3 regions of the Ureibacillus sp. FSL E2-3493 genome follow, and region 3 is predicted to be linked to each of the others. Evidence: riboswitches for the same ligand, from Rfam matches in the RefSeq annotation. Region 3 holds a riboswitch; each other region holds the start of a gene.

Region 1 (4,253 bases), 1.3 Mb from region 3:
TGTATTCGTTAAAGGGATCTTTGTATTTCTTTTTAAGATTGTTCCCTTTACATTTAGCAATGAATAGACTATACTAACAAATTGTAAATCGTAATGATTATGAATTAGAAAGAAGAGGAAAAATGAGTCAAACATTGATTGAAATGAAAAACGTGTCTTTTCAATATGAATATACACAAGTATTAAAAAACATATCGTTTAAAGTGGATGAAGGGGCATTTCTGGCGATACTTGGTCCGAATGGTTCAGGTAAATCCACTCTATTAAAATTATTGCTAGGATTATTGAAACCGATGACAGGAGAAATTCAATTGTTCGGGCAACCCATTGATGCCTTTCGTCAAAGGGAATGGATTGGCTATGTTTCTCAAAAATCCAATGCATTTAATTCAGGCTTCCCAGCAACAGTAGAAGAAGTCGTAAAAAGTGGATTAACAAAAAAAGTTGGGTTATTTAAACGAATGCCAAAAGATGTTGACTTAAAAGTAGAGGAAGCATTGAAATCCGTTGGAATGGAAGCGTTCCGCTCCCGTAATATCGGCCAACTTTCAGGTGGTCAACAACAACGGGTGTTTATTGCTAGAGCATTGATTTCTAACCCGAAAATTTTAATTTTAGATGAACCGACTGTCGGAATCGATCATGAAAATGTCCAATCATTTTATGATATGTTAGCAACTTTAAACGAGGAACAAAATAAAACAATTATTTTAGTTACCCATGATGTCGATACCGTTTCCAACCGTATTAGCCATGTAGCTTGTTTAAACCAAACGATCCATTTCCATGGATATAAAGAGGATTTTGATACGATTTCACAAAATCAATTGGATAATTGGTATGGCCATGCGGTTCGAAAGATTCATTAAAGAGGAGAAGGCAAATGATTGAAGCAATTTTAAACTATGAATTTTTACAAAATGCCTTTTTCTCAGGGCTAATTATTGGAGTGATTGCACCGGTATTAGGTGTATTTATTGTTGTAAGAAGAATGTCCCTTATTGCGGATGCATTGTCCCATGTGACATTAGCGGGAATTGCAGGAAGTTTATATTTAAGTCAAACTTTCACTGCCTTTGCATTATTAAATCCAATTTATTTAGGAATTATTGCATCGGTTAGTGGATCCATTTTAATTGAACGATTACGTAGACTTTATAAACATTATGAAGAGCTTGCCATACCGATTATTATGTCGGGGGGAATTGGTCTTAGCGCCATTTTTATTTCATTAGCTAGTGGCTTTAATACAGATTTAATGAGCTATTTATTTGGCTCTGTTTCGGCTGTTTCTAGACAAGATTTATGGGTTGTCATCGGTATTGCGATCGTTGTCTTTTTATTTTTATTTGCTTTTTTCAAAGAAATGTTCGTTTTATCCTTTGATGAGGAATATGCCAATGCGAGTGGCCTACCCGCAAAATGGATTCACTTTTTATTTATGATTGTTGTGGCGTTAGTCATCGCAGCAAGTATGCGAATTGTCGGTATACTATTAGTTTCTTCTTTAATTACTCTTCCAGTTGCGGCAAGTATGCGAATAGCACGGGGCTTTAAACAAACAATCATTTATTCCATTTTGTTTGGGGAAGCTGCTGTGATTATCGGATTGGTCAGTGCCTTTTATTTAAACCTAGCACCCGGTGGAACGATTGTTGTTACTTCTATACTTATCCTATTAATTGTTATAATAACAAAAAAGATCATTCTACATTTAAAGCAAGGAAGGGGAGCAGTTAAATGAATATTACGAGAGCATGGGAAATTTTAAAAGATAACGGTTATAAAAAAACAGATAAACGTGAGCTAATTTTGAATATGTTTGAAGATACGGATAAGTATTTAACTGCTCGAGATCTCCTTTCTGTATTGAAAAAGGATTTCCCGGGAATGAGTTTTGATACAATTTACCGAAATTTAGCTACTTTTGTTAATCTTGGCATATTAGAAGAAACCGAGCTAAATGGCGAAAGAAATTTCCGAATGCATTGTGAATCAGAACACCATCATCATCATTTTATATGTATGGAGTGTGGAAAAGTGAAGGAAATTTCTGTTTGTCCAATGGAAATGATACAAGAGAAATTGCCAGATTGTGCGATCGAATCCCATAAATTTGAGATTTACGGGAAATGCCAAAATTGTGTACATGAAACCGTTTAACTTCCTTTAAAAATTACTGTTCATTTATTTGGGAAAATATGATACATTGCAATTAAGTGAATACGTTTGCAGGAAAAAGATGCGATGATACGCTTAATAGGGAATTCGGTGAGATGCCGAAGCTGTGTCCGCAACTGTATGTGTTTGTTTCAAGAAAATGCCACTGTCTAAAGGGATGGGAAGGCTCTTGAAACGATAAACACGAGCCAGGAGACCTATCTTTTTCTGATCGTAACAAACCTCTTCGGAACTAAAGAGAATGTGCGGCATTATTTTATAATTTTTTTGTTCTATATTGTAATTTATGCCATCCGTTCTCGGTTGGCTTTTTTATTGCCATGCTTTCCTATCCGAAGGGATGTTATCACTAAGAAAGGGGTGTTCCTATTCGAAAAGATAGCCGTTACAGCTGTTATCCATTTATGAGGGAGAAAAGTTGTCTAGTTGACTTCGAGATTCGAACTGATTCTCTTACAACAAAAATAGGGGTAGTATTGCCTTTGTTGCAAGAAGAGGAGAATTGCCGAGTTGTTTTAGATGATTTGCACAAACTCCATCCGATGGCCTATCACGTAAATGGATCAGTTCGTGGGAAGTTATCGGTAACAGAAGAAGATTTAAGTTGGTTAAGCAGTCGATATGATTTTTATGTTGAACAAGTGGGGGAAGAGATAAAGCAATTTTTACTGCCTCAGGGGTGTCTAGCTGCAACATTTTTACATATTTGTCGTAGCGAAGCGAAAAAATCTTACCGGGCTCTTCATAAAGTAAGTGAGGAGAGGGAAGTACCGGAAATACTATTTAATTATTTAGGGCTACTAGCCAATGTATTTTTTGTCATGGCTGTTTATACAAATAAAATGCATGGTATTGAAGAAGTCCCATTTATAAGTAAATCCTATCCTAATAAAAAAAGAAAAAAAGAGGAAGTGTGACGATGAAATTTTTCAACAAGAAGTGGATGGCACCACTTGCCATCTCATTGCTATTAGTTGGTTGTTCTGATGGGGAACAAAAAGCAACGAATGATACAGATTCAAAAACAAACAGTACGGAAGAAAGTGGTCCCTATACAGTAGTAGATGACCGTGGACAAGAAGTAACTTTTGAAGAAGTCCCTGAAAAAATCGTTTCTCTACAACCAAGTAATACAGAAATTTTATTCGAGCTAGGTGTAGGGGATCAAATTATTGGAGCATCGGAATATGATACATATCCGGAGGAAGCTTTAAAAATCGAACGTGTAACAGATTCCATGACAGTAAATACGGAACGTATTATTGAATTAAATCCAGATGTCGTATTTGCTTATACAACTGGAGAAGAAGCTCAAATTGACCAATTGGAAAGCGCAGGACTTAAAGTATTCGTTATTCAATCAGCAACTTCTATTAACGATGTTTATGGTGATATCGAACAAATGGCTGAAGTAATGGGAGTGGAAGAAGAAGGAAAACAAGTTGTAGAAGATATTCAATCTCAAATTGCAGCTGTTCAAGAAAAAACAAAGTCGATTGAACAAAAGAAAAAAGTTTATTTTGAAATTTCACCAGCTCCAGACATTTGGTCTATCGGTTCTGGTACATTCCAACAAGAAATGATTGAGGCAGCAGGTGTGGAAAATATTTATGCTGATCAACAAGGATGGTTTGCAGTAACAGAAGAAGATCTAATTACAAGAAATCCTGAAGCGATTGTTTCGACGGTAAATTATATAGAAGATCCAAAGGGTGAAATATTAGCTAGAGAAGGATGGTCTACAATTTCAGCAGTTCAAAATAAAGAAGTGTATCTATTAAATGCGGATATTATGGATCGTCCAGGACCACGTATCGGTGAAGCAGTTGAAATGATTGCCCAAACGATTTACCCAGAATTATTTAATGAATAATTAAGTAAATAAATCTGCTTGATGACTACGATGCTTAGCCGTAGAAAGATAGCAGATTTTTTTTATTTTATTTGATATGGTTAATAAGGGAAAGAACGTATTTATTTTGTGAATTTTTTCGAGGAGCTATTTATGGGGAAAATCATTTTTATTACTGGCGGTGTTCGTAGTGGGAAAAGTGCCTTCGCAGAACGTTATG
Region 2 (4,253 bases), 2.7 Mb from region 3:
AAGCTCGTTTTTCCTTTATCCCCTGTTTTCGTGTACAGTTTCATTGTAACGCCCCTCTTCGATAAATTTGAATTGCTTCCACTGTCGCTTCAAAAACGCCCCTCCCTATTACTTTACCAACTTCTGTAATAGGCCCACCATATTGCATATATTCTCCCTGCTGAGTCGCCGCAATAAGTAAGCTATCGGTCGGTGTACCTGTTGCCATCGTATTAGAAATGGTATCATACACCTTTTCATGATGTAATGCTTTCGTTTTCGCTTCTGTTGCAGTCATCATGCCTTGAACAAATGCTTCATCAGATAATTTTCCGTTAACAATTACCCACGTATTAATCGTTCCAACATGATTCTTATTATCCCTATCATATGAACGGGATACATCTATTGCGTTTCCAATTCCTGCTGTGACCATAACGATAACGCTTCCAAAAGGAGCTTCATATTGTTTTACAATAGCGTTTTTCGTATGAACTGCCGTCATCATGCCGACCGTATTCGTAGGGGAAAACCCTTCTTCTATTAAATATTGTAAAAACTCTTCTTTCACTTGATAAATATTATAATCTTGTTGAACAGTTCGATTAATAAAATTTGAATACCAACCTAATCCAGCATTATGAACTGCTGAAGATAAAACCCGTAAAGGAAAAGCAGATTTACATTCAACGTATTCATCTGTTATTTTTATATTCTCTACTGTAATTACCTTTTCCTTTGCAAGCTCGTTTAAATCAGGTAATATTGTCATTTGAGGTTTTGGTTGCTCCGGATGGGCTTGCATTGAAATTCTTGCTTTATATACATCCATTATTTGATCATCGATTAATACTTCATGGGGAACACCCTTTGCCCTTACTTTTCCATCCTCCATTAATAAAATTTCATCACAATATAGTGAAGCTAAATTAATATCATGAAAAACAGAAACAACCGTTAAGTCGTGATTCGTTACTTCCTTGCGAATCATATCTAATATTTGCTTTTGATGGGCAATATCTAAATGGTTTGTCGGTTCATCAAGTAAAAGTAAACTAGAACATTGGGCTAAAGCTTGAGCTATAAAAACCCGCTGTTGCTCTCCTCCCGATAAATATTCCAATTGAGCTTTTTCAAATTTCCTTACGCCTGTTTGTTCCATTGCATTAACAACTGCTTTTTCATCTTCTGTTTTCCAACTGGAAAAAAATGCAGACTGGTGAGGATAACGTCCTAGGGAAACGGTATCTCGAACCGTATTCGAAAAAGCTGTTGCATGTAGCTGTGGTAAAACCGTCATTTTTTTTGCTAATTGTTTCGGAGAGTAATCTTTAATTTCTTTACCATCAACATAAACAGTTCCCGTTGATGGTTTCATAATGCCGCTAATCACTTTTAATAAAGTGGATTTCCCACAACCATTTGGACCAAGAATACCTAACATTTTCCCTTTTTCCACTTCAAAGGAAATGTTCGAAAGTATTGGAGTTGAACCATAACCTCCAGAAATATTTTGGACCTTTAACATAACCTCACCCCCTACTTTTTCTTTGTTTATAAAATATAAATGAAAAAACAGGTGCCCCTATAAAGGCTGTAATTACACCTATCGGTAGTTCTGAAGGGGAAATAATCGTTCGGGAAACTAAATCACAAATAATTAATAGACTAGCTCCGTTAAAAAAGGACAAAACCAATAGATGACGGTGGTCTGCTCCCCATAGCATTCTTGTCATATGAGGCACAACTAAACCAACAAATCCGATTGTACCCGAAACAGCAACGGCTGCCCCTGTTAACATGGAACCTCCAGCTAGTATCGCATACTTACTTTTCTTTACATTTACCCCTAACGATTGGGCCCGTTCGTCTCCATACATCATGGCATTCAACTCTCTTCGGTTGAGCCATATAATAATTGTTCCAATAATAATAAAGGGTACAATCATTTGAACGTACGGCCATCCGCGCATGGAAACACTACCTAAAAGCCAACCCATAATTTCACGTAATTGTTCTCCTGTTAGGGCAATCATTAAAGAAATACAAGAACCTAAAAAGGAACTAAAAATGACCCCGGTTAAAATGAGCGTTTCCATTTTCATCGTTCGATCCACGAGTCGAGCAAAGGTTAAAACAAGAACCATTGTCAAAAAGGCACATATCATCCCTACAAAAGGTAACGAATATGAACCTATTATAGGAAGGGAAAGTCCAAAGAAAATTGTTGCTACCGCTCCAACAGATGCCCCCGAAGAAATACCTAATGTATAAGGGTCCGCCAGTGGATTTTTCAATAAGCCTTGAAACGCAGCTCCCGCAATCGCTAATGCGGCGCCTACTAAACCAGCTAAAACAACCCGGGGCATACGTATACTCCATAAAATGTTGTAGGCACTTTCATTCGTTTCTTTATCCCACAATGTTGAAAAGGGTACTTCTGCTGTTCCTATGGAGACACCTAACCAAATGCTAATTAATAATATTCCGATAGAGGAACTATAGGCGAAGAACATTTTTCTTTTCACACTGTTCCCTCATTCCTATTTTCTAGTAATCTATTTATCATAAATAATATTGTCATTGTTTCAATACCTCCCAAAAGGCAAAATAAAAAGTCTCTCAGTTTACGAGAGACTTTGAAAAATCGAAAAATAAACACTCCATCTTTACTGCCTCCCTTATCCTCGTAAGGTGCTATTCCTAACCATAAAGGCAGGTCTCCTGGCTCATGTTCATCGCAAACCTTCCCTTCCCATTACTTTTGTAACAGTGGACTGTAAGGCACGCTCCCATTTACAGTTGCGGGACAGCGTCGGAATTTCACCGACTTCCCTTTTACTCTTATAACAAAATCGCTATAAGAACCTTTATGTGTCATTATGAAGTTGTTCTTCCACATTATAACTTATAAAAAACAATTGTATAGAAAGATTTTAATAGAAAAAGGTAATTAAATAACTCTCCTATAAAGAATTATTTTTTGCCGTCTCTTGCAAAGCTGATTCGGCTAACTTTTTAATCGTTATATCATCCATAGGCGGATTATGTAGACCTGCACGAACATCTCGATAAAACCGTTGAAGAGGATTTGTCCGTTGCAAACTTTTTGCCCCAACTACTCGCATAGCCTTATCTACTACTTGGATTGCCCCATTCGTTACGACATGTTTTGCGACGTTTACAGCATTCATGATCGTTATTTTTTCCTCTTCCGTTACTCTTTTACCTTCTTTTTCTTTCCCTTTGAATTCTACATAACTTTGGGCAGCTCCATATAATGTAAAACGTGCCTTCGCTAATTCTAATTCGATTTCACCTAGTAAGGATTGAACGTTAGGTAAAGAAGCAATCGTTCCTTTTATACTGTTTGGAGAATGGGTATTGGCAAACTGAAGGGCATAATCCTGCGCCGCTTGAGCTATTCCTAAATAGGTTGCAGGAATAAGAAGTAACCAACCGTTCAACTTAAAACTAGCACTATTATTCGGTAACTCAACTAAGTCTGATTGATCAACATGGACATTTTCAAGGACTAAATCGTGACTAGCTGTACCTCGCATCGCCATCACATCCCACGTTTCTTCAATCGAAACACCGGAGTTATCTTTATGAATTAAAAAGAAGCCAATTTGTTCTTTTTCTTCAATCCATGCGGAAGTTAAGAAATAATCAAGGGCAAAGGATCCCGTTGTATAGCTTTTGCGCCCGTTAATTACCCAATGATTCCCTTCCCTTTTAGCCGATGTGCCCGGTCTTCCCCCTCGAATAGGACTACCTGTTGCAATTTCGCTTACTGCCCGATTAATAATAGCTCCTTTTTCTACTTCTTTTGCAAAAGCTGATAATTTTGATGGCTCCCAATATTGATTTTCATATAACTCTCCTACAGTTAATAGAGTCCAGCCTATAGCTAAAGCGGTACTACCATCATAACTCCCTAATGTTTCTTGGAGGAGAATCGAATCATAAACATTAAAACCTTCTCCCCCTAACTGTTTCGGTAAAGTTAATTTTGTATAGCCGATTTGACGTAATTGATGAATATGTTCAAGGGGAAATTGCGATTGTTCGTCGATTTGTTGAGCAGCCTTTTTAAATGGTTCCTCTAACGTTGCCAACTTTTCTATCCAAAAACGTTGCGGTTCTGTTTTTACAAACAATTGTTTCAAATGACCCATCTCCTAAAAAATTTATGTTATCCGTACCTTTCAATAAAATCATTTTACTTTTTAAGTTTTCCCTACGTCAATTCATAGTGCTCCGATATGAAT
Region 3 (4,253 bases):
TTGCTCCGTTGTCCAAGCATCTGTTACATAAAGAGTCATAGAAATCCCTTGATCGACATGTTTTTGGGCAGCTGCATATAAATCGATTAAATCATAGGCATTCACATCATATGCTTCCACGTAAAGGTGAGCATTATCATTGTTTAAATGGGGCATCGGGTAAATAGTACGACTGTCAGCGTAATCCCGAACCTCCACTCTTTCAGTACAAGGTGCAATAGATGCTGTGCAGCTCCGAATATAAGAGATGCTTCCTGTTGGTGCGATAGCTAATCGATAGGAATGGAACAAGCCGTGTTCCATCACTTCTTCTTTTAGTTTTTGCCACATTTGTTTTGTAATAATAGGCACTTTACCAAGGGCATTTAATACTACCGGAGAAAGTTCTTTTTCTTCCTTCTCCACATATTGTTTAAAGTAAGCACCTGATGCATATTCACTCTCTTCAAATCGATGGAACGTTTCTCCACGTTCTTTTGCAATTTCCATAGATGTTTTTAAAGAATAGTAATTCATTGCTTCCATAAAACAATCGATAAAGTCAACCGAATCCTTTGAACCATAAAGAATTCCTTGAGTCACTAAATGGCCGTGTAAATTCATTGCTCCAAGCCCTACAGAATGCATAATTTTGTTCGCTTTTGCGATAGACGGCACATTTTGAATATATGTCATCTGTGACACATTCGTAAGTAAACGCATTGCTGTATCAACTAATTGTCCAAAATCATCCGTCTTACTTGCTGCATGGATATCGATGGATCCTAAATTACAGGAAACATCTAAGCCGTATTCATTCGGCTCTCCTTGGTCTGTAATGACGCTTGTCTCTTGTACTTGAAGTATTTCCGTACAAAGATTAGACATTTTAACTCGTCCAATATTTTTCAATGGATGAACATCATTTACATTGTCATCAAAAATTTCAAAAGGATAACCCGATTCAAATTGGGCTTTTTTCACTTCTGTATAAAGTCTACGGGCATTCAATCGTTTAATTTTTCTGATATTTGGGTTATCTAGTAATTCATAATACATTTCGGAGATAGATATTTCCGACATGCGTTTCCCATATTCTTTATAAATATCATATGGGCTAAATAATACTATATCTTTATCCCGTTTCATTAATTCAAAGAAAATGCTTGGAATAATAATACCCGTTGAAAGAGTTGCTAATCGTATTTTATCGTCAGCATTTGGCTTCTTCGATGAAATGAAGTTTTCTATATCACCATGGAAAATATTCAAGTATACAACCCCAGAACCATTGCGTTGTCCGAGTTGATTGGAATAACTAAATGCATTTTCTAACAGCTTGGCCACTGGAATAACGCCACTCGCACGGTTTAATATGCCTTTAATTGGATCACCCAGGGGACGTAAATCCGTTAAGTTAACACCGACGCCTCCACCTAAACGGGATAGCTCTAAACAATACCCAATATTTTCAGCAATACTATTCATCGAGTCATCCATCGATAATTTAAAGCAACTTACTAGTTCCCCACGGGCTCTTTTCCCACTGTTCAATGCTGTTGGAGTAGCAGGTTGGTAAGCTTCCATCATCGCTTCCACCGCTCGTTCAGCAAGGGTTCTATCACCTTGTGCTAAATACAAAGCAATAATCACAATACGATCTTCATATTTTTCTAGAATTTCTTCTCCGTCACGGCTTTTTAATGCATAGCTATCATAAAACTTGCTCGCACTCATAAACGATGGAAAGCGGAAGTTGTAATCGTAAGCCTTTTTATACAATTTTTTAATAAAATCCATATCATACAGCTCGATAAATTCTCTCTCATAGTAACCTTCATCTACTAAGTAACGAATCTTTTCTTCCACGTCGATAAAATAACGTAACCGAACATTTACATACTCTAAAAAGTATCGGCGTGTCGCCTCACGATCCTTTTCTAATTCCAATTGTCCTGTAGAGCTGTAACGATTTAACACATCATTATTTAACTTTAAATATGTCTTCATACAAGTACCCTCGTTTCATAAAACTGTTGAATTGCTTCATAATCTGCTTGGTAACCTCGTAAATCTAATTTACGGACTAAAGGAATTTGATATTTGGCAGCTATTTTGTCCCCGGCACCACCAAAGTTACTTGGTCCAAAATTGCTATTACCACTTACCACTACCCCTTTACAATGGGCTTCATTTTGTTCTAAAAATCGTGATACCTTCATTGGAATATCACCAAAGCCATCTGTATAAGTAACTAATAAATAGGGCTCGTCTATTTGTAAATCCTCTTGAATTTCAATAGACTCTGCTTCTATTTTGGAAACGATATATCTTACGTTTCCTGTGCGACTTGCATATGCAATCATTGATGAACCAACTCGATGTGGGAGATAATTTCATTTACATCCCCAATAAACTTCCCTTCATGTTCTAAAACGGGCACTGTTAAAAAGCCTGCATCTATTAACCGTTGTTTTTCAGTTTCATTATGATCAATATTAATAATTTCTACTTCAAGTCCCGCTTGTTGTATTTCTGTTTTTACCCACATACATTTTGGGCAAATTGTTTTCGTAAATAGTTTCATATAATCCCTCTTTCTTAATCTATTAAATCTATATTTTGTTACTGATTTTAGACAAAGTTTTATATCTTGCCTCAATCAGCTATAACAATATGTAGTTAGAATGTTAAAATAATAAAAGGCTATCTCTTCGAAAAGAAATAGCCTTTATGGAAACGTTCGTAAAAATTGAAAAATGGTAACGTCTCCATTTCTCAATCCCCGAAGAAATGTCATCGCATTTTTATAGGCAGGTCTCCTGGCTTAGCCTCATTCTCCGATTTCCTTCCCATGCATTTGCACAGTGGTATTCAAAATCCTCGTCAGCTTCACAGTTGCGGGGACAGCGTCGGCGTCATGACCGAACTTCCCTTTTAAACTACATATAGTAGTACCTAATAAAAATGAACACAATATATAGTTTTTATCTTCTGGAATTAGTTTAGCATACTCCCCAGGATTATGTAAATGAATAAAATCTGCTTTTCCAATTCGTCACCTTTCAAACCCTCTATTCGCCTTTGTTTTTCATAAAAAAAAATTAAAAAAGATTTGCTGAACGCTCATTCAAATTATGCTATAAAAAAGATATAGGGGTGAGGTTTATGGCGATCACGATTTTAATTACGAGTGACTTACATGGTAGATTGGATCGGTTTGAGCAATTATTTCATCAAATGAAAAGTCTTAAGGCTGACTTAGTCATCGATAATGGTGACTTTTTAGATGGTAGCCCAGCTTCTTTTTATTACAAGCATATAAGTAACAATGAAAATCACCCTATGATTACCCTTGCAAACGAATTGTATGATGTGGCCGTTTACGGTAACCATGAGTTTAACGACCATTTGCCCAATATTAAAAAATTACACTCCCAATTTCGATTTCCTTGGATTAGCTGCAATATTGGAGACTTTTCCAAACCTTATTATACGAAAATCATTCGTGGAAGAAAATTTATTGTCATCGGCGCTACAACTCATTTCACCCCATTATGGGATGAACACGGCTATTTAACCGATCTTTCTTTCCAATCCGCTCTTAAGTCTATTCAACATTGGGTTACTTTTGTAAAGACTTATGAAAAACCCGATTATTTAATCGTCGCCTATCATGGTGGTTTCTCCGAAGACCCTTTAACAGGAGCTATATTTCAAGAACGAATAGGTGAAAACGAGGCAAATGAAATTTTAGAGTTAACGGAAGATATCGACCTCCTTATAACAGGACATCAACATTTATATTTCAATAAGAGAATTCAACAAACATTAACAGTCCAGCCTGCTTCCCACGGAAAAGGCTTTATAGAGATTCAAGTAAATTTTTATGGCGAAACGAAACAAAGTAGTGGTAAATTTCATCCATTAAAAACTGACCATACTTCTTATCCTTCAGAAGTTGAAAGGTGGTTAGATGAGGAAATTACCTATATAGAAAAGGATTATACATACGAAGGGTTATTAAAGGCTAGGTTAACAAGTCACCCTTATATACAGCTTCTTCACGACATGCAGATCAAAGCAACAGGCGCACAAATTTCTGTATGCGACCTCGCTTTCCTTGAAAAGGGAGGATTTAAAGGAAGCATTACGAACCGAGATATCGTATTCAATACGAGGGAACATACCCTAAAAGTCATTTCCTTATTCGGATTTGAAATTAAACAATTAATGGAAAGTAGTGCAGCTGTTTTCGCATTGAATAACGAGGG

Evidence for each region. A riboswitch is a leader RNA that binds a small molecule or an ion and turns the genes downstream of it on or off. The one in region 3 is predicted to bind cobalamin.
Region 1: another riboswitch for cobalamin. It lies ahead of MHH69_RS10530 (hypothetical protein); the one in region 3 lies ahead of MHH69_RS17415 (glutaredoxin family protein).
Region 2: another riboswitch for cobalamin. It lies ahead of MHH69_RS03740 (FecCD family ABC transporter permease); the one in region 3 lies ahead of MHH69_RS17415 (glutaredoxin family protein).

What each region holds. Positions count from the first base shown of each region.
Region 1 covers NZ_JBBOPK010000001.1:2,053,629-2,057,881, reverse strand. Annotated here, with positions in the region: gene MHH69_RS10545 (metal ABC transporter ATP-binding protein) at 123-869, shown strand; gene MHH69_RS10540 (metal ABC transporter permease) at 884-1,744, shown strand; gene MHH69_RS10535 (Fur family transcriptional regulator) at 1,741-2,163, shown strand; cobalamin riboswitch at 2,224-2,400, shown strand; gene MHH69_RS10530 (hypothetical protein) at 2,550-3,098, shown strand; gene MHH69_RS10525 (ABC transporter substrate-binding protein) at 3,101-4,054, shown strand; gene MHH69_RS10520 (bifunctional adenosylcobinamide kinase/adenosylcobinamide-phosphate guanylyltransferase) at 4,187-4,253, shown strand, end outside.
Region 2 covers NZ_JBBOPK010000001.1:684,974-689,226, reverse strand. Annotated here, with positions in the region: gene MHH69_RS03750 (cob(I)yrinic acid a,c-diamide adenosyltransferase) at 1-44, opposite strand, end outside; gene MHH69_RS03745 (adenosylcobinamide amidohydrolase) at 41-1,507, opposite strand; gene MHH69_RS03740 (FecCD family ABC transporter permease) at 1,512-2,495, opposite strand; cobalamin riboswitch at 2,677-2,866, opposite strand; gene MHH69_RS03735 (acyl-CoA dehydrogenase family protein) at 2,946-4,151, opposite strand.
Region 3 covers NZ_JBBOPK010000001.1:3,387,176-3,391,428, forward strand. Annotated here, with positions in the region: gene nrdE (class 1b ribonucleoside-diphosphate reductase subunit alpha) at 1-1,989, opposite strand, end outside; gene nrdI (class Ib ribonucleoside-diphosphate reductase assembly flavoprotein NrdI) at 1,986-2,345, opposite strand; gene MHH69_RS17415 (glutaredoxin family protein) at 2,342-2,566, opposite strand; cobalamin riboswitch at 2,775-2,957, opposite strand; gene MHH69_RS17420 (bifunctional metallophosphatase/5'-nucleotidase) at 3,148-4,253, shown strand, end outside.